4 regions of the Agrobacterium sp. K11 genome follow, and region 1 is predicted to be linked to each of the others. Evidence: riboswitches for the same ligand, from Rfam matches in the RefSeq annotation. Region 1 holds a riboswitch; each other region holds the start of a gene.

Region 1 (4,868 bases):
ATGACGCATGAAAACGCGATGCAGGGACCTCATTTTTCCGCCCGCTCGAATAGCTCCTCAAAGCGCGGCTTCGCCCGGCCTGGGACCTCTACCGTCCTGTAGCTCTGCGGCAAAACCGCGTCCCCCACCTTGATCAGCATAACCATGCCCATGCCGTAATGCGGCGAGCATTTGATGCCGTAAAAGCCTGGCTTTTCGAAACCGGTCTCGAATTCGTCGTTGATCCGGCTTTTGAAACCTTCAATATCTTCGGGAACCATACCATCGATCGTCGCGGCATTATGGCTCTTGTGGCTCGGCACGAAGCGCACGCGGTCGCCGGGAGCGATCTCCAGAAAATCGGGTTCGAACACCATGGAGCCCTTTTCGCCACGGTTCAGCATCTTCACCTCGAAGGTCTCGGCTCCGGCTTGAATGGAAAACCCTGTGGCCACAACCATGGCAAGTCCCGCGGAAACGCAAAGCTGTCGGGCGCAAAAGTGGAGATTTGCAAGTCTTTTCAATTTCATCATCGTGCCGTTGCTTTCCTTGCGTGATCGGCCGCACCGTGGGCCGGCAGAAAACGAATATGTGAAAATCCGCTTTCATCCGTGGTGACGACGGATTGCACCCCGAACACATCGGCGATGGTCGAAGAGGTGAGGACCTCGCGCGGTGGGCCGACAGCGATCATTTCACCGCGATGCATGATGGCGACGCGGTCGCAGAACATGGCGGCGTGATTGAGATCATGCAGCGCCGCCACAACCGTCAGTCCCTGCCTGCGCACCAGATCGAGCAGACCGATCTGGTGGCCGATATCGAGATGGTTGGTCGGTTCGTCCAGCAGCAGAATATGCGGCTCCTGCGCCAATGCGCGGGCAATGTGCAGGCGCTGGCGTTCGCCGCCGGAAAGGTGATGCCAGTTTCGCTCGGCCTTGTCCGCCATATCGACATTTCCGAGCGCCGCATCGACGATGGCGTCGTCCTTTGGCGACCATGCGGAAAGCGGGCCGAGATAGGGCGTGCGCCCCAGTTCCACGGCCTGTCGCGCGCTGATGCGCTCGGTGGTTTCGGCCTGCTGCTCCACAAAGGCCAGCCTGCGGGCAAGTTCGCGCCGCCCGAATGTGGCAAGCCGTTCCTCACCAAGCATGACATGACCCCGACGCGGCATGCGAATGCCGGCCAGCATGGAAAGCAACGTGCTTTTGCCCGAACCGTTCGGCCCGATGATACCCAGAAACTCGCCCGTGGCGACCTCCAGCGAAACACCGCGCACGATGTCGAGATTGCCGGCATGGAAATGCAGATCGTGGGCGGATAATTTCATGACCGGCCTCTCTTCTGCCCGAGAATAAAGGCGAAGGCGGGCGCGCCGACCAGCGCAGTGATCACGCCGATCGGCAGCACCTGCCCCGGAATGACGGTGCGCGAGAGGATATCTGCGATGATCATGAAAATTGCACCGGTCAGCGCCGTCACCGGCAGCAACATGCCGTGGCGAACGCCAACGAAGATACGCGCCGCATGCGGGATGACGAGACCGACGAAGCCGATAGAACCGACCAGCGACACCATGACTGCCGTCATGACCGCCGAAACCGAGATCAGCACCGCATAGACCCGGCGCACCGGAATACCGAGCGAAGCTGCTGCCTGACCGCCGAAAGCGAAAGCATCAAGCGCGCGTGCGTACCAGAGGCACACCCCAAGACCCGCAATACTGACCGGCAAAGCCAGCCAGACATCCGGCCAGCGCACGCCCGAAAGATTGCCCAGCAGCCAGAACATGATGCCGCGCGCCTGTTCGGCATTGGCGGATTTGGTGACGATGAACGACGTCATGGCGTTGAACAGTTGCGAACCGGCGACCCCCGCCAGGATGATGGCGCTGTTGCCGTGCCCTGCCCGCACCGCCAGAAGGCTGACAAGCGAAAAAGCCACAAAAGCCCCGATCAGGGCGCCAGCCGGCATCGTCAGGAACCCCGCCCCGAAGCCCAGAAGCGCCACGGCCACGGCCCCGGTTGAGGCGCCTGCGGAAATACCGAGGATATAGGGATCGGCGAGCGGGTTGCGCAGAAGTGATTGAAGCACCGCACCGGCCAGCGCCAGCGAGGCGCCACAGCACGCGGCAACGACGGCGCGGCTGAGGCGGTAACTCCAGACGATGCCCTCATCCAGCGGCTCCAGCGGATAACCCGCATGGAAGACACGATTGGCAATGGTCTTTGCCACCACGTCGAATGGAATGGCAGTCTCGCCGATGGCCGCACCGGCCATCAGCGCGACGAGCAGCAGGGCGAGTGCGGCAAAAGCCAGACCCGCCCTGCCGAGATTGACGGAAAGACCGTTCACTTGGCGAGACCGGCTGTGGAAATCGCCTCGGCCAGCGTTTCAATGCCTTCGATCGTGCGGATGGTCGGGTTCATCGCCTGCGCGTCCATTTCGAAGACATGGGCCGCCTTGACGGCGGGCATGATGCTGGCAACCGGATCGGTAGCGAGGAACTTGAGCTTGACGGCGACGTCATCGGCGGGGAAACGCCGGCGGTCCATCTTGCCGGCAACGATCACGGACGGATTGGCTTTGGCGATGGTTTCCCAGCCAACAGTCGGCCATTCCTCATCGCTTTCGATAACGTTCTTCAGCCCGAGCGCGGACATGATGTAACCCGGCGCACCATTGCGGCCCGCCACGTAAGGATCGATATCCAGCTCGGCGCTGGAGAACCAGAAGACTGCTGAAATCTTGCCATTCGCCGAAGCGATCTTGGCGCGGGCGGCTTCCTCACGCTTTTTCAGGTCGGCAACGACTTCCTCGCCGCGATCCTGCACGTTGAAAATTTTCGCAAGGTCGCGGACCTCTTGGTAGATCAGGTCCATGGTGAAAACGGACTTGCGCACGCCATCGCCGCCGCCGGAATTGTCCTTGCCCATGCAATCGGCAGGGGAGGTATAAACGGGAATACCGAGTTCGGCGAATTGCTCCGGTGTTCCGACAACGCCTTCGGGACCGATCTGCCACTGGAACTGCGTCGTCACGAGGTTTGGCCTCTTGCCAACCACCGCCTCGAAGCTCGGATCATTGTCGGCAAGCCGCTCCACCTTGTCATTGGCGTCTTCGTAACCCTTCAGAACCGGGCCGATCCACAGCGCCGTGCCCACCACCTTGTCGGCCACGCCGAGCAGATAGAGAACCTCGGTCGTGCTCTGGCCGACCGATACTGTGCGGGCGGGCGCCTGCTTGAAGGTGATTTCGTGGCCGCAGCTATTGATCGTCAGCGGATAGGTGGTTTCGGCAGCCTGAGCGGCACCGGCGGGCAAGGCCGCTAGTGCGACAGCCAGAAGACCGGCGGAAACCGGCAGGCGTTTGAAATGAAACATATGTTCTCCAGTCTAAATAAAGTGGCGTGATCCGCAGGCCGCGCGTCAAAACGCGTAGTGACAGAGCGACAACAAGTGTGGAGATGGAGAACGGGACTCTAAATACGTTTCCGCGGACGGAAAGGTCATAATCAGCTCCTCTTCCGGGCATCCCCGCCCGTAACGATGGTCAATATTATGACGGCAGGTCTCCTGGCTCGCGAATATGCGCCGTTCATCTGCCTTCCCGCACCTTGAAGGGTGCAGTGGCATGACGCTTTTCAGGCGTCACGAGGATGAACGGCAATCCGCTTACAGTTGCGGGGGCAGCCACGGCATTGGGCGATAGAAATCACCCGCACCATGTTCCCTATTAATCCCTTTGCCGTTCGGCTTCAGGAACCGTCGCTTTCTGACATAAGGGGCAAGCGCCGGGGCGTCAATTGCGATAGTGCCGCAGCTCAGCACAAAGACGGACCCGCCAACGCGAAAATTTTTGTAGCGCCGGAAGGCGCCGGTTGCGGTGCGTCTTTGGACATGGCGGTAAGGGTTTCAATCACCACCAGCCCGGATTGCGCAATAAAATCAATAAAGAGACTATTGTCGCCGATGGTGTCGAGGCGCACCAGCTCATCGTCCAGATCGGTAAAATGCCGCCTCACAAGCGCAATCGCATCCATGTCCGCACCCGCAACGACCGGACCGATAATGTGGCCCCGCCCCGCCGCACGGCGCAGCGCAAAAGCGGTAAGACGGTCTGCCTCAAACACACCGTAACCCGCATTCTGCGTCAAAAGTCGCTGCAAAACGTTCCGGCGCGAAACGCCAAAAGCCGCCCGGTCTAGTTCCACCACATCAGTCAGATGACCTGCGGATAACGGCTCTATTCGTTGTTTTCTGCCGGGCGGCGGTATCTCGAAAAGGCAATTCGCCCTTCCCCGGAACAGATATACTTTTTCCGTATCACCGGCAAAACCCAACCTTGAAAACAACCGCCGCGACGCTCCCGTCGCGTTCAACCGCAGGGAGACAGTGGGGAATTTCGCGACAAGTTTCTGCACAAGCCATGGTGCTACGCCCTGCCCCTGCAAACGGGGGGAAACAATGACCATGCCAAGCGTCGCAAACCCCTGATCATAGGGAAAGAGCATCGCGGTTGCGACAACACGGTCGATCTCATCGAGCGCAGCGAGACCCACGCCGCATTGCCGCAGAAAACACCATTCATTCGCGTGATATCGCCATCCGACGGCCATGGAGAGTGCATGCAGATGATCGGCAGCCACGTCCGCGATATCCACGGTCCGCAACTCGAAACTATCGACTTTGAGCAGGTCCATAACCAACGGCCCTCTTCCCCTACGGCTCACAACCTTCATCCGATCCCGGCCTAGCCCACGACATCCGACGGTAGCCGGTTACGCCAGCACGAATTTTCTGAAAGCACTGGAAGGTCACAACAATCTACCGAAATCATTCGCATTTCAGCAGATAAACGTCGCAGTCCATTCTAAGCTTTCGGGATGA
Region 2 (4,868 bases), on a different contig from region 1:
TCCGGCGAAGTGATCCCCGCCAATATCATCTCCAAGGCGCCATCCGCCGAATTGCGACCCAACCAGACAGACCAGGATTCGCTGCCGCCCTATCCGGTGCTGGACGATATTCTGGAGTGCCTGGTGGAAAAGGAAATGTCGGTCGAGGAAATCCTCGCGCGTGGCCATGATATCGCGACGGTGCACCGGATCGAGCATCTGCTCTATCTCGCCGAATACAAACGCCGCCAATCCGCGCCCGGGGTGAAGATCACCAAGAAGAACTTCGGCCGCGATCGCCGTTATCCGATTACCAACCGTTTCAGGGACAGGTAGTCGAAGGAGGGCATGGGGGAGCTTGCTGGACCCCGAATCTAGTTCGGGGTGACGGAGTGCGGATGCTGCGGCTTCGCCATATATCGATGGCGAAGAAGCATCCTTTTCCTCCAACGGCGCGGACACGCCGCGCCGTCTCCCTATCTCGTTAAATAACCTGCCCCACATCGATGCGGTTACCATCCGGGTCTTCGAAAACGAAGGCCCGCAGGCCATAATCCTTGTCCTGCAGACTTTTGATGATGCGAAGCCCGTGGCTTTTGCAAAGCGCGTGCAGCGCGCCGGCGTCGCTGACCAGCATATGCGCCACATTGAAGGGGGCCGGTTTGTGCGTCGACTGCAATGTCAGGTGCAACTCGGCATTACCTTGTTTCAGGATCATGAAACCGACAGGGTTGCCGTTTTCGAAGGTCTTTTCGAAGCCCAGCACACGGACATAAAAGTCATGGGCCTTCTCGATATTCTTGACAGGAAGCATTGCGGCGATCCGACCGAAGCGGATGCCGTGATCGGCGATGGTGTTCATCGCGGAACCTCGGATCTGGGAGAAACGGGCAGGGGAGCGGGCGGTGCCGGAACGCTGCTGTTTTTTCCTATTTGAATTTGCAGGGCGGTGCCTGCGGCAATAGGATCATAATCACGGCGGTGGCGGATGCAAACGGAATGTTTGTGCCATTCAACGCTCCACGCCAGACGATCGACAGGCCCGGGAGGCAGCATGCGCAGTTCCATCGAAATCTTCAACATCCGCACTCGGCAGATGCGGGTGGTCTGGCAGACGCCGGAGCTGTTCGAGGCTCCGAACTGGTCGCCGGACGGGAAATACCTGCTTCTGAACTGCGACGGTCTGCTTTATCGCCTGTCACTTGCCGGCGACCCTTCGCCGGAAAAGGTCGATACCGGCTTTGCGACAATCTGCAACAATGACCACGGCATTTCGCCTGACGGTTCGCTTTATGCCATTTCCGACAAGGTGGAGTTCGGCAAGAGTGCCATCTATCTGCTGCCTTCGACGGGCGGAACGCCGCGTCTGATGACTAAGAACCTTCCGTCCTACTGGCACGGCTGGTCGCCGGACGGGAAAGGTTTCGCCTATTGCGGCATTCGCGATCAGGTTTTCGATATTTATTCCATGGACATAGACAGCGGTGTTGAGACACGCCTTACCCATGGTGAGGGCCGCAATGACGGGCCGGATTATTCGCCGGATGGAGAATGGATCTATTTCAACTCCAGCCGCACCGGCCAGATGCAGATCTGGCGCGTGCGGGTGGATGGCTCGGCCGTCGAGCGTATCACCGACAGCGCCTATGGCGACTGGTTCCCGCATCCGTCCCCCAGCGGTGACAAGGTCGTCTTCGTCTCCTACGACGCCGATGTCTTCGACCATCCGCGCGACCTCAACGTGCGCGTGCGGCTGATGGATATGGATGGCGGCAATGCCGAAACGCTGTTTGACCTTTTCGGCGGGCAGGGAACGATGAATTCCCCCAACTGGTCACCGGACGGGGATGAGTTCGCTTATGTGCGGTATTTTCCTGTTGGGTGATGCGGTAGGGAGTGCTTCAGCTGGCGCGCGTCTGCGCGGCGGCTGAAGGCCGCAATACGCCGGTGAGGTGGCCACGGTCACATTGCCGCATCGCTGCGCAAGATACTTGTATTTGCAATCTTTGTTGCTCATAAGCTTCTTCGTCAGGTGCCTGCCCTTTAGGGCGGGAGAATCGGGAATCCGGTGCAAGACCGGAACGTGCCCAGCGCTGTGAGGCGGATGCCCTTTTTCTTGATGCCACTGAATCCATTCGGGAAGGCGAAAGTGGGCGGATGAAGCCGAGTCAGAAGACCGGCCTGACAGGATAGACCAGACCGCGTGGACGGCGGCAGGTTGTTGCAGCAGCGCGTCGTGCAGGCGAAAACCGGAGCCGGTTTTCGTGGCGGCGCGCCAGCATTGTTGGGGATAGACGATGCCGACCGATCCACTCGCGACCAGTTCGCTCGACGCAAATGCATTCGATCACGCGCTTTCGCCCGCCTACCCGTTTTCCGAGGGGGAGCGAGAGGCGATCTACCGTGCCATCGAAACCCGCCGTGATGTGCGCGACCAGTTCCTTCCGGATCCATTGCCGGAAGATGTGGTCGAGCGCCTGCTGAAGGCGGCGCATTCCGCGCCCTCGGTCGGTTTCATGCAGCCGTGGAATTTCACGCTCGTCACTGACGGTGCGGTCAGGCAGGCAGCCTGGGTTGCCTTCAGCCGCGCCAATGGCGAGGCGGCGGCGATGTTCGAGGGGGAGCAGCAGGCGCTTTACCGCAGCCTCAAGCTTGAGGGCATCCGCAAGGCGCCGCTCAGCATCTGCGTCACCTGCGATCCGACGCGTGGCGGCAAGGTGGTGCTGGGCCGTACCCACAATCCGCGCACCGATGTCTATTCCACCGTCTGCGCCATCCAGAACCTCTGGCTTGCAGCGCGCGCCGAAGGCATCGGCGTCGGCTGGGTCAGCATTTTCCACGATAGCGACATTCGCACCATTCTCGAGATTCCCGACCACATCGAGATCGTCGCCTGGCTATGCCTCGGCCGCGTCGATACACTTTATACCGAGCCGGAACTGGCGGTGAAGGGGTGGCGCCAGCGCGTGCCGCTGGAGGAGCTGGTGTTTCGCAATCGCTGGGGTGGACGGTAAAGAGAAGACGCGACCGTCTTGTGAGTGAGACAGAGCGTTGCCAACTCCATACCGTGTGCCTGATGGGAGCTATTGCTGCGGCTGAATGCCCTTCAGCGCCGGGTTCTTCAGGTCGATCCGGCCTGTCTGGTCGGGCAGGAATTTAGGGCCGATGACGCGGACCCTGCTGTTGTTCGGGTCATAGTCGCGTTCCGGAACCGGTTGTTCCGGCGGCTTTGCGGCCTGCTGCAGTTCGGTGGGTTTTTTGGAGGTGTCACCTTGCGGTGATGGAATGGTCGTGATGCTTGAATAGGGTTTCTCAGCTTCCGGCCGCGCAGCCTCCTGCTGCTTCATCTCCTCGTGATAGGCGGCCATGTTGCAGGCGCAGCCTGGGGCTTTGGTTGAGGCATTTCGATAGGCAAAGGCGGTCGGCAGGTCCTTATAGGGCTTTCCTGTTTCAGCCGAGACCATGTCAGCCGTTTCCTGCTCCGTCATGGAGTGGAAATAAAGCTCCGTCTGCGTACCCGGACACATTTTCTGGCATTGTTCGGCCTGCGCACGGAAATCGAGCGGCGAGGCATTGGAAGCGATGGGGAAGAACGAGCCGTCGCAGGTGCGCACGCACAGCGTCCTGAGCCCGCCTTCAGCAGCGGCATTGGGGTAGGGCGAAAGCCCTGCCTGTCCCGGCGGATTGCTCTGTTCGCCGAAGGCGTCGGGGTAACGTGTCACATCGGGTGCCGTCGGCTGGCGCGCTTCCGTTTCCGGAATGGCGCTGCAGCCATTGGCGTCGAGTGCGGCGAGAATGCGCTGGCGTCTGATGTCGCTATCATCGCTGCCCTGGGCCGCCATGGCATAGTCGCGGTCACGGATGATGGCATCGCGTTCGCTCTGCGCATCCGCCATCGCGTCGCTGATCTCTGCGCAGAGTTCGGCATTCGGGCTGCCATAAACGGTGACGCTTGCGGATGAACAGCCGTAACGGCGCAGATCGTTCCTGATCCTGCGGATCTCGATGTTCTGGCGGGTGAGCGCATTGGCGTAACGCCGTACCTCGGCGGTGTTGCCGATGACACGCGGCGGTTCGCGCAGCTGCGCATAAAGCGTATCGCAGACCTGATCCGCGAAAGCAGCGGCCGGGGCGATGAAAACAAGGGGAAGCAGGAGGCCGATAATGCTGCGGCGCCGGGTCAATGGTGCGATCCGTTCGATGTCCCCGGCCGGTGGCGAGGGTGTTATGCTTCGGGAAATCCGTGTTTCAGGAAGATAACATAAGCTGTTGCCGCAATGCGGCAACAGCATGTTCAAAACTGCGTTAATACGCCTTCATCACACCGAAGGGTGCGATGCCTGCACGACGGCAAAGGCCGCCATGTTGACAACGCCGCGCGAGGTGACGCTGGGCGACAGGATATGGGCGGGAAGAGCCGTGCCAAGCAGGATGGGGCCGACATGCAGGCCCTCCGTCAGCGTGCGGGTGACGCCGAGCGTGATGTTTGCGGCATCGAGGTTCGGGAAGACCAGCAGGTTCGCTTCGCCGGTCAGCACGCTGTTGGGCATGGCGCGCTTGCGCAGCGCTTCCGAAAGTGCCGAGCCGCCCTGCATTTCGCCGTCCACTTCCAGTTCGGGTGCCGCTGCCTGCACGATCTTCAGGGCGCGGCGCATCTTGCGGGCGCTTTCCGAATCGCGCGACCCGAAATTGGAGTGGCTGGCGAGCGCGATCTTCGGCGTGATGCCGAAGCGGCGGATTTCCTTTGCCGCGAGAATGGCCATTTCGGCCACTTCTTCGGAGGTCGGATCGTTGTTGACGAAGGTGTCGGTGAGGAACAGCGCGCCCTGCTGGGTGATGAGCAGGCTGAGGCCTGCGAAAGAGCGAACGCTTTCCTGCTTGCCGATGAT
Region 3 (4,868 bases), on a different contig from region 1:
GCATCGTAGCGATCGCGAATTCTGACTGTCTCGCGTTTTGCAAAATCGACCCCGTCGAGGTGCTCGATGAAAGTCGTGACGAAATGTTGGCGTGTTTGCTCGCCATCACTGACGATGTCGATGCCGGCCTGTTGCTGATCGTCCAGTGAAAGGCGCAGGGCATCTCTCTTGCCTTCCAGTAATTCCTCGCCCTCCAGCTTCCAGGGCGACCACAGTTTTTCGGGGTGCGCAAGCCAGGAGGGTTTCGGCAGGCTGCCAGCCGTCGATGTGGGGAGAAGTTTCTTCACGATGGGACCTCTTCTAAGTGATGCTCAGGCGGGGCGGTGAGCAAACAATTGCTCAAGGACGGCGCGGTATGGCTTGATGAAGTGTTTTTCGGTGAACTTACCCTGATCCACCGCCAAGCGATTTCGTTCGTCGCGATCGTAAATGACCCGGGTCAGCGAATAGTCCTGGTGCTTCAGGTTGGGCTGGTAAAATGTCCCGGCTGCTGCGTTCGCATTGTAGATTTCGGGGCGATAAATTCTCTGAAACGTTTCCATCGTGCTGATGACGCCGATTAGCTCAATATTGGAGTAGTCGCCCAGCAAGTCCCCAACAAAGTAGAAGGCCAACGGCGCAACGCTGCCTGCAGGCATGAAGTAGCGAACCTGCAATCCCATTTTCCCGAAATACTGGTCGGTGGACGAGAACCCATTCTGCCGGTATTCGACGCCCATCACGGGGTGATGATTTTCGGTCCGGTAATAGGTCTTGCTGGTCGAGGCGCTGATGCAAATGACCGGCGGCTTGCGAAAGTACGAGCGGTAGGCATCCGACCGCAGAAAAGACTTGAACAGGTTTCCATGCAGGTCGCCGAAGTCGGCCGGAATGCTGAAGGCAGGAACGCTCTTGTTATGCTCCGGCAGGACAATGCTGAAGTCGTAGTCTCGCACATAGGAGGAGAAGTTATTCCCCACAATGCCGTCGATACGCTCACTGGTTTTGTGATCGATGATCGTCGTCTTCAGTATCTCGATGAGGGGAAATTTTTCACCTGCGACATCGAAGCTCATGTCGACCGAAATGATCTCCAACTCGACCGAGTATCGGTCCGATTTGGGATTATCCCAGTGAGCGAGGGCGTTGAAGCGGCTGTCGATCATGCGCATGACATTGCGCAGGTTTTCCTGCCGCTTTTCGCCCCTGGCCAGATTGGCGAAATTGGTGGTGATGCGCGTATTTTCTGAAGGACGATAGGTTTCATCGAAGGGTACGCTCGTGATCGTAAAAATGCAGGTCTGAGACATGTTGTGCCCCTATAAAGTTGGGGGGCATGGGTCTGCGGACGCATAGCAAGACGGGCCGCGACAATGCAGCCTTTGCTACGGCACACTGGGACACCCCGCCCGTGGACGTTATTTCACCAAAGGCAGGTCTCCTGGCTCACGGATCATCACTTCCGTCCGTCTTCCCGGGGTAAACCAGTGACATATTGGACTTCAGCTCGCCGCTTACAGTTGCGGGGGCAGCGTCGGCTTTTCCGCATGACACGGAGCACCGACTTCCCTCTTAGCCCCGGCACGTTGCGTGCAACGACTGGGGAACCTTAGGCGTGACGACCATATTGTAAGCCACGTCATCGGTCAACATCACATAACGATATCTTTATGTCCTTAAGTCTACGTTTCCATTGTCGGTTCCGACCGAGTAGGTTGCATTCGGCGTTGTCAGGCGATTCTTACATACGCGGACCTGGCCGTGGCAAACTAAAGATGAATCGTCGACTGTCGGTTCGATTCCGACAAGCGCAGGTAAGCATGCGTGATGACAGCTTCCGGGAAATAGTAGACGTCTCGCGCCACGCAGTTGAAAGGATCAGACCACACCACGAACAGTTCCTGGCGCGGGAGCAGCCTGGTGAAACCGGAGGCGCGCATGATTTCGGCTGCCACAGGCGTTTCAACGAAGCGGCCCCGCTGGAGGTTGGGATGCTATTCGGACATGCCCTACTGTGCCGGCGCAGCGCTATTTAAGGGATCGGCGTTTGAATTAAATAGCGAATGAGCGAAGGCAAGCACCCTTAAATAGCGGGCCGATAACATCACGGACGCGTATCCGCGACAGCATCGCCGAATCTGTGCTCGGTCCTTCGGACCGCCGCATGTCGTTGAAGGTGCACAGGAAGTTCCGATCCGCACCGGGCATCTGACAGGTCTGGCAGTGGGCGGTATTCGGCTTCGTTGATCGTACCGTTAGGCTTGAAACACTGGAACTGCCAGTCGGCAGTCAACGTTGCGGTTTTACGCTTTTCGCCGCTTTCAGCAGCGACATGCGTCCCAGTTTTCAATCTCCGGCGCAACGGCCTGGAGCAATATCCTTCTGCTGCCGCCGAGACGAACGATTATCCCTCACAAAGACGAATACAACCGCTTTTTCTAAGAAAAGGGTTCCAGCCTTTCGCTGCAAGGATTGCCCAGGCAGTAGCCCCGACATGCGGCAACCTGAAATATTTGAAGTCGGCAAATGTCGAGGTCGGCCCGATCATCAGCCCGGTCGTCAGTTCGTCCCCGACTGTCGCGTAGATCAGGTTATCGGGAGATATTTGTGCGGCAATGGTGGCAAGCAGCGCCTCGGCCCGCTCGGCATCGCCGACCTGCTGAAATGCCAGCGCGGCCTGGGCCGTACCTTCCAGCCACACACCATCCCGATCGTCGTTAAAATCAAAACCTCCCGCAACCGCATAATGCCGATCAACCCAATGCAGAACACGCCCACTGCGGCCCCGAAACTCCGGCACGGCGAGAATGGGCCAGAGCTCGGAATCTATTCCGGACTGGCTCGAGTTGGGTGTGTCGCTTCCGGGTAGGCTGCCGACGTAAAACCGTCCCTGCTGCTCATTCCACATCGCATCAAGAAATTTGCGTGTTTTGTCCCGCATCGCCTGCCAGGCGCGCGCTCCCTCAATTTCGGCGAGCCAACCCGCAACGGCATACACATCGAGATTATGTTCCGTCGATTTCCACTCGAGTTTGGCCGGTGCAGGCTCATGACCGAATGTGCCACCTGTGTAGCCGATATCGCGGACGCCCGCCGTATGCGCATCGATCCAGCGCATGAGTTTGGTCGCTGCCTGCACATAGGACGGATTGCTTAATCGTTCACTGGCAGTGAGAAGCGCAAGTGCCGCCCAGGCCAGGTTGCCCGTTGCGCTGCCGACCTGATAGTCATCCTCGACCCACGTCTTGCTGGCCTCACTCCAGAAACCGGGCAAAAGCATAGCATCATTTTCGTTCGCAACGGGGCCGGAACGGTAGGCGTTGCGCAGGCGGCCATCGCTGTAATAGCGATCGTTGTTGACGGCGAGCAGAAGCGCATCGGCAACCCTTTTTGCCTCGGTATCGTTGCCACAGGAAAAAAGGGCAATCGTCGCCAGGGCATTGTCATAGGTGAAACCCGCATTTGAAAGAGCGGGATCAAGCGCTTTGCCGCCGAGTGCAGGCTCAAAGCTCCGAAATACGAAGGGGGTGGTGGATTCGTCCATCTTCCCAACGAGACCCGCACACAAGCTCACAGCAAGGCGGTCGCGAACTGATCCGGAACCGGTGCGCCCATCGCCAGCAGCGACCACTCCTGTTGTGAAGCAGGTCATGAGACCTGTCGCGATGATCGATTTGACAGACATGAGTTTCCCGTTTGGTGGGCGCTTTTCCAAATAACTCCGCCTCTAGCTTGCGGTTTACGTCGAGCACGGTCCCGGGTTTGGCGCGAATTGTCTTAGCTGAAGGCCCTTGCGAGTAACATCTACATGGACTTCAGGAGGTCGCCCTGTTCCGCGACATTTTCGGGCGCATTGCGGAAAAGCAGCCTCAAGATTGCACGATGCTGGTCGGCAGTGGGGGTGAGAGTGAATTTGCCGGGCGTTTGCGACACCTTCGTTGCATCGATCTGCACCCAGCCCACCTCGGGCACATACAGGCACTCTGCCTCGGCGTAAGACCGGTTGCAGTCTTCCAGGGCCGCGGTTTCGGTCGAAAGCGCCACGATCCGTACCGCCTTCACCTCGCTTGCGCACCGCAATCGGCCTTCGAAATCCACCCCGATCGGCTCTTCCTTGTCGACATGTGGTAATTCAATGCAGCAGATGAGGCTGGTGAAGGCAATCACCATGGCGACGGCCGACCAGATGAGGTTGAGACAATCTCGCGCCGAAAATTCTACAGGGGCGTCCCATGCATAAACGGCGAGCAGAACTGAAACCGCGGAGGTGACGGTGACGATTGCGAAAAATAGCGCTGTGGGCCCGTGAATGCGCACCTGTGACCGGTCACCACCTTTCTCCGTGACTTTAAAGGGACGTCCGAAGGGTTTGCGCATAGCCTGAAACAAGGTGATGGTGATGGGAACAGCGGTCAGCGCATGCGTTACTTCGGTGAACAGCGGTAGGGTGCGTTTTCCCGATATCCAGGTGGAGTAGGCCCAAAACAAAGCCAGTGACGACAGTCCAAATTTCATGAACATCAGCTCGTCGGCCTGGAGGGCGGAAACGCCTGTCAGCCAGTAGATCGATGGTGCCAGCAACAGGCAGAGGATGAAAGGCTTCGACAGCCAGCAAAACAGCCCGTGCAGATATTGCAGCCTTTGTGTCAGCGTGAACTTGCCACGCCACAATGGTCCCGTCCGCAGAAGGCCGATCTGAATGGTGCCCAGGCACCACCGCGTGCGTTGCGTGATATATTCTGGCAGGCCCTCAGCCGATAGACCGACACTGAGTTTTTCGTTGAGCCAGCGTGTGACGTAACCTCGCTCCATCAGGCGGTAGGTCAGCAGCATATCTTCGGAAAGTGCATCATGCGGAAACCCGCCGAGCTCGTTGACCGCCGCCCGCC
Region 4 (4,868 bases), on a different contig from region 1:
ACCCTGCTTGCCACCTTTCATGGCGATGCGGCGGCGATTACGCCGGCGAAACTGGAACGCGACCTGTTCGGCCCGCTTCCCTGGGTGCATGGGCTGGTGGCGGAAGCCGACGGCGCATTGATCGGTTACGCCCTGATGCTGCCGCTCTACAGGGCGCAGGAAGGCCGCCGCGGGCTTGAGCTGCACCATCTTTTCGTGCGTGACGGTCACCGCGGCCATGGCACCGGCCAGCACCTGGTTTCCCGCGCCCGCGATATCGCCAAGCGCCTCGGTTGCGACTATCTTTCCGTCAGCGCCACGACCGGCAATGTCGCCGCGCATCGTTTCTACGAAAGCATGGATTTCGCGCCGCGCCCGGTCACCGGCATGCGCTACATGCAGTCTATCGCCTGATTGCAACCTTTGGAGACGGTCATGACACGGATTGCCATTGCGCTTGCGCAGGATTTTGCGGACTGGGAACCGGCGCTGCTTGCCGCCGCCGCGCGCGGCTATCTCGGCGTCGAGATCGTTTACGCAACCCCGGACGGCCGGCCCGTGGTTTCAATGGGCGGGCTCAACGTTACGCCCGACACATCCTATGATGCACTTGATCCTGCTAACATCGATGCGCTCGTCATTCCCGGCGGCCTCAGTTGGGAAAAGGGAACGGCTGTCGATCTTGGCGGGCTGGTACAGCGGTTTCGCGAGAAGGGCCGGTTGGTTGCCGGCATCTGCGCGGCTGCCAGCGCGCTTGCAGGCACGGGCGCCCTTGATGACGTCGCCCATACCGGCAATTCGCTCGCCTCTCACAAGGCCTATCCGTCCTATCGCGGCGAAGCGCTCTATCGCGACCAGCCGAAGGCGGTCAGCGATGGCGGCATCGTAACCGCAGCCGGCAGTGCACCCGTCAGTTTCGCAGTGGAAATTCTGAAACACCTCGGCCTCTTTGGTCCGGAAGCCGAGGCGGAACTTCAGGTTTTTGCGGCGGAGCACCGGTGAGGCTCACCTTGGCATCGAGAGTTTTGCGGATCCTCTCATCGTCATTCCTGTGCTTGTCACAGGAATGAGGGTGGTGGAGAAGTTAAGCCGCGAGACCATCACAAATCACCCCCGATCAAGCACCCGGCAGACACGGGGCGCGACATCCCCGCCCTCCCCCGCAATCGCACGGCGGATATCGCGGCTGTTGAGATGCAGACTGCGACCGGCCGGCAAAGCCGAGCGTTTTATCTTGGCAAGGGCTGCGGCCGTAAAGGCAGCCTCATTCTCATGAAAATAGGCGAGCGCCGCTTCCCGTTCCGGGCTGACGCCAAGGACTGCCTTGAAAGCAAGGCGATGCACGGCGCAGAAAGCGCCGTGACCGGGAACGGCAAAACGCAGCGCATCGAGTTCCTCACTCCATTCGGCTGCGCCCTGCATGGTTTCAAGCCTGCTGGAAGCGCTTCAGGAAAAACGCGCTCAATGTTCCGAGCAAGGCCCAGAAGACAAAGCTGGTCACGGTGGCGGCGACGATGAACTGTCGTTCCAGCGGCAGCGGTGCCAGCGCATGTTCACCTTCCGGCGGCAGGGGCGCGCCCACCACATGTGGAGCAACGATCAACACCAGTGCGAGCACGATTGCCCAGGGTTCGCGGCGGAATGCGATCAGCGCAATGCCGCCTGCGGTCGCCGCAACCGTCGAAAGCCACCAGATTTGACGCGCCTCAAGCGCGGCCGCCGGGCTGCCCGGCAGTTCCGGCGGCAGGCCGATCATCGGCGCAAGCATGACGGCGGCAAAACCGGCCACACCCCACAAAAGGCCTTCGCGCCAGCCGGCATCGGTGCCGCGCAGCGAGATGAGGCCGGTCAGCACCAGCGCATAACCGATGGCGGTCAGCACGTTGGCGGCGACCGTATAGGCGGTGCGCTCGAAGCCGTCGGCCGGAGACCAGGCTTCCTCGTTATGTTCGTGCGCGGGAACGGCAGCGCCGGTCGTGGCCGGAGCATCATGGCTGTGGGGCGCTTCGCCACCGGCATTTTCATAGGTTTCCGCCTTCAGGATCAGCGGCGTGGTGCCGAAAGCCTGCATGGCCGAAACGGCGAAGCCGCCAACGATGCCGACGAGGACGGCAGTAAAAACGATATTGCGAAAGAACGACATGCTTTTTCCCCTCAATGGCAAGGGAAAGCATTGGCATGACGCGTGTCATGCGCGGCGTTGTGAACGGCTTCCACATGCGAAAAGCCGACAAAACCGACGACGAACAGACCAAGCACGATCGCCGTCAGCGATTGCGCGAAGCTGCCCGTTTTTGCTGAAACGGCGGCATTTGCCGTATTCTGGTTGATGGACATGGTGACCCCTCTTACGGCGCGACCCCGCGCCTTTAGACGCGGCGGAACGGCAAACGCCGTGCAGCCGCATGCGATACACTTCACCACGGGGATACGAGACTGACACAGGGCGGCACGTTCAAGCACCACCACCCTGAAATTCCGCTCTTCCGGACACCCCGCCGGCATGGACATTTCCGTGATGGCAGGTCTCCTGGCTTACGGGTCAAAACCTGAAACACCTTCCCGGCATTGCCCTCGCCCATATCCGGCGAGATGCTTACCAGTGGCATTTCGTTTCAGGCTCTCCGCTCACAGTTGCGGGGGCAGCCACGAATGAGGATGTCTCCCTATCGTGTTCCCTTTTCACCTTCCGGAACGCCCGGAAGGAACCATCACAGGATCGTTATCCGATGGGTGTGGGTGGGAGTCAATGGCAGGCCGGCGTGAGAATTGCGCGCCGCGGCTGGATGCCGGATCAAGTCCGGCATGACGGCAAAGGGCTACCGTGCCGGGATGGCCTTCAGATAGGCGGCGATCGCATTGCGGTCTTCGGCCGTCAGATGCGCCATATTCTGCTGCACCTTGACCATGGAGCCGCCGACGCTGTCGAATTCCGGGGTGAAGCCGGTTTCCAGATAGTTGGCAATATCGGCCGCCTCCCAGCTTCCGACGCTCTGCGAGCCGGGGGTGATATCGGGAATGCGGCCCTCGCCTTCGGGATTTGGACCACCGGCCAGCCATTTGCCATCGAGAAAACCGCCAAGCGCATTGCGCGGCGTGTGACATTCGCCGCAATGGCCCGGGCCTTCCACCAGATATTGGCCGCGCAGCAATTCGGCATTGGCATCGGCAAGCTCGACGCGGGGTGGCGCGGATGTATCGAAATAGAGGAATTTCCAGCCGCCCAATGCCATGCGCATGTTGAAGGGGAACGGCAGTTCGTGATCCGGCGCGTCATTCTGGCTGGCGGGCAGAACCCGCAAATAACCGAAGAGATCGTTGATGTCCTTCTGCGTCATGCGGGCATAGGAGGCGTAAGGGAAGGACGGGTAGAGATGTTCGCCGTTCTTGCCGACGCCGCGCGTCATCGCATCGCCGAATTCCGAAAGCGTCCAGCCGCCAATGCCATGCTGCGGATCGGAGGAAATATTGGGCACATGGAAGGTGCCGAAGGGGCTTTTCAACGCTTGCCCGCCCGAAAGCGTCAAAAGCGCATCGCCCTTGGCATCTGGTGCCGCATGGCAACTTGCGCAGCCGCCCGCCCAGAACAGCGTTTCGCCATTGGCAAGGTCCGGCTCGCCAAGGCTCACCCAGTGGCTGGGTGCCTGACGCACAGGCGCGGTCACCCAGGCGAAAATGCCGAAACCGGCAATGGCCGCCACCGCGATCCCGCCCGCGAGCTTCGTCCAAATGGAGGCCATGACCCCTCTCCCCATTATCACCTGATGAGATCAGGCGTCATTCCCGCTGAAAAAAACGCCGCCGGGAAGCGGCGTTCTTATTAGGATCACTTCTTCAGACGGTAGGTCTGGTGGCACGCACCACAATCGGCACCGAGGGTCTGCATGGCGGCGGTGACGCCTGCCTGATCGGCGGGAAGGCTGGCGAGGACCTTGTCCGCATCGGCACCGAGCTTGGCGGCCTTGGACTTGAAGTCATCGAAATTTTCCCAGATCGCGGGTGCCGCAGCACTGCCGGTCTCGCTGCCCGGGGGAAACTGGTCGGGGAAAGCCTTGGCGTTGGTGCTGATGGTCGTCACGGCAGCCTTTACGGCTTCGGCGTCATAAGGCTTCTGGCCCTTGGAGATGGCAGCAAGCGCCCCCATGGAGCCGCCGATCTGCTTCATCATGCCTTCACGTTTTTCGACTTCGCCGGCAGCGTAGACCGCTCCGGCGCAAAGACAGCCGAAAAGCATGGCCGCCGCGATGGTTTTCAGTTTCATACACTCTCTCCTTGATTCCGGCAGATGCCGAACGCGCGATAACGGCGCGAGGATGCCCTTTCCGCATGGCGAAAAGAAGTCACATTGCAGTGAATTTCCCCAAGAAAACAGAAGTCTAGGAGAGTGCTTCCCAAAGCGTAACCAGGGCTGCGGCAATCAGCATGAAACCGGCGGCGCGGCCGATGAAAATCGTCGCGGCAGGCGAGGAAACGAGCCATGCCCGGCTTTTATCCGCCGTCAGCGCCAGAGCGCCATAGACCGTGAACTGCGTGATGGCCACCATCGCGCCCATTACCAGCCCCTGCATCCAGATTGGACCATAGTCGGGTTTGAGGAATTGCGGATAGATCGCCATCATGAAGAGATAGGCTTTCGGATTGGAAAGGCAGGTGAGCACGGCCCGCCAGAACGCCTTTCTGACAGAGGCGCTCGCCTGCGCATCATCGCCATTGACGGTGATAGCGCTGCGCATCAGGCCGACGCCGATCCAGACCATGTAAGCGGCGCCGGCGACCAGCAGCGGCAGGAACAGCGACGGCATCCAGGCGGCAAGCATGCCGACGCCCAATGCACCGTAAAGTGAATGCACCATGCCGCCGGCGCTCATGCCGCTTGCGGCGGAAAGCCC

What was found. Region 1 has a riboswitch for cobalamin ahead of AC5SEO_RS02545 (ABC transporter substrate-binding protein). Riboswitches for the same ligand answer to the same signal wherever they lie in the genome.
Region 2: it holds a riboswitch for cobalamin, as region 1 does, so the genes downstream of both, bluB (5,6-dimethylbenzimidazole synthase) here and AC5SEO_RS02545 (ABC transporter substrate-binding protein) in region 1, are expected to answer to the same signal.
Region 3: it holds a riboswitch for cobalamin, as region 1 does, so the genes downstream of both, AC5SEO_RS19120 (DUF1852 domain-containing protein) here and AC5SEO_RS02545 (ABC transporter substrate-binding protein) in region 1, are expected to answer to the same signal.
Region 4: it holds a riboswitch for cobalamin, as region 1 does, so the genes downstream of both, AC5SEO_RS05875 (CbtB domain-containing protein) here and AC5SEO_RS02545 (ABC transporter substrate-binding protein) in region 1, are expected to answer to the same signal.

The regions. Positions count from the first base shown of each region.
Region 1 is NZ_JCAHRB010000002.1:178,831-183,698, reverse strand. Features, by position in the region: gene AC5SEO_RS02560 (pseudoazurin) at 30-512, opposite strand; gene AC5SEO_RS02555 (ABC transporter ATP-binding protein) at 509-1,309, opposite strand; gene AC5SEO_RS02550 (FecCD family ABC transporter permease) at 1,306-2,334, opposite strand; gene AC5SEO_RS02545 (ABC transporter substrate-binding protein) at 2,331-3,362, opposite strand; cobalamin riboswitch at 3,528-3,763, opposite strand; gene AC5SEO_RS02540 (GNAT family N-acetyltransferase) at 3,803-4,681, opposite strand.
Region 2 is NZ_JCAHRB010000011.1:149,908-154,775, forward strand. Features, by position in the region: gene AC5SEO_RS20565 (NAD+ synthase) at 1-315, shown strand, start outside; gene AC5SEO_RS20570 (VOC family protein) at 464-841, opposite strand; gene AC5SEO_RS20575 (TolB family protein) at 1,034-1,864, shown strand; cobalamin riboswitch at 1,993-2,178, shown strand; gene bluB (5,6-dimethylbenzimidazole synthase) at 2,277-2,993, shown strand; gene AC5SEO_RS20585 (DUF2865 domain-containing protein) at 3,063-4,163, opposite strand; gene AC5SEO_RS20590 (NADP-dependent malic enzyme) at 4,299-4,868, opposite strand, start outside.
Region 3 is NZ_JCAHRB010000010.1:160,635-165,502, forward strand. Features, by position in the region: gene AC5SEO_RS19115 (methionine synthase) at 1-287, opposite strand, end outside; gene AC5SEO_RS19120 (DUF1852 domain-containing protein) at 312-1,289, opposite strand; cobalamin riboswitch at 1,394-1,606, opposite strand; gene AC5SEO_RS19125 (hypothetical protein) at 2,384-3,664, opposite strand; gene AC5SEO_RS19130 (glycosyltransferase family 2 protein) at 3,784-4,868, opposite strand, start outside.
Region 4 is NZ_JCAHRB010000003.1:139,345-144,212, forward strand. Features, by position in the region: gene AC5SEO_RS05855 (GNAT family N-acetyltransferase) at 1-393, shown strand, start outside; gene AC5SEO_RS05860 (type 1 glutamine amidotransferase family protein) at 415-981, shown strand; gene AC5SEO_RS05865 (hypothetical protein) at 1,087-1,401, opposite strand; gene AC5SEO_RS05870 (CbtA family protein) at 1,406-2,122, opposite strand; gene AC5SEO_RS05875 (CbtB domain-containing protein) at 2,134-2,316, opposite strand; cobalamin riboswitch at 2,483-2,707, opposite strand; gene AC5SEO_RS05880 (c-type cytochrome) at 2,799-3,719, opposite strand; gene AC5SEO_RS05885 (c-type cytochrome) at 3,806-4,240, opposite strand; gene AC5SEO_RS05890 (LysE family translocator) at 4,356-4,868, opposite strand, start outside.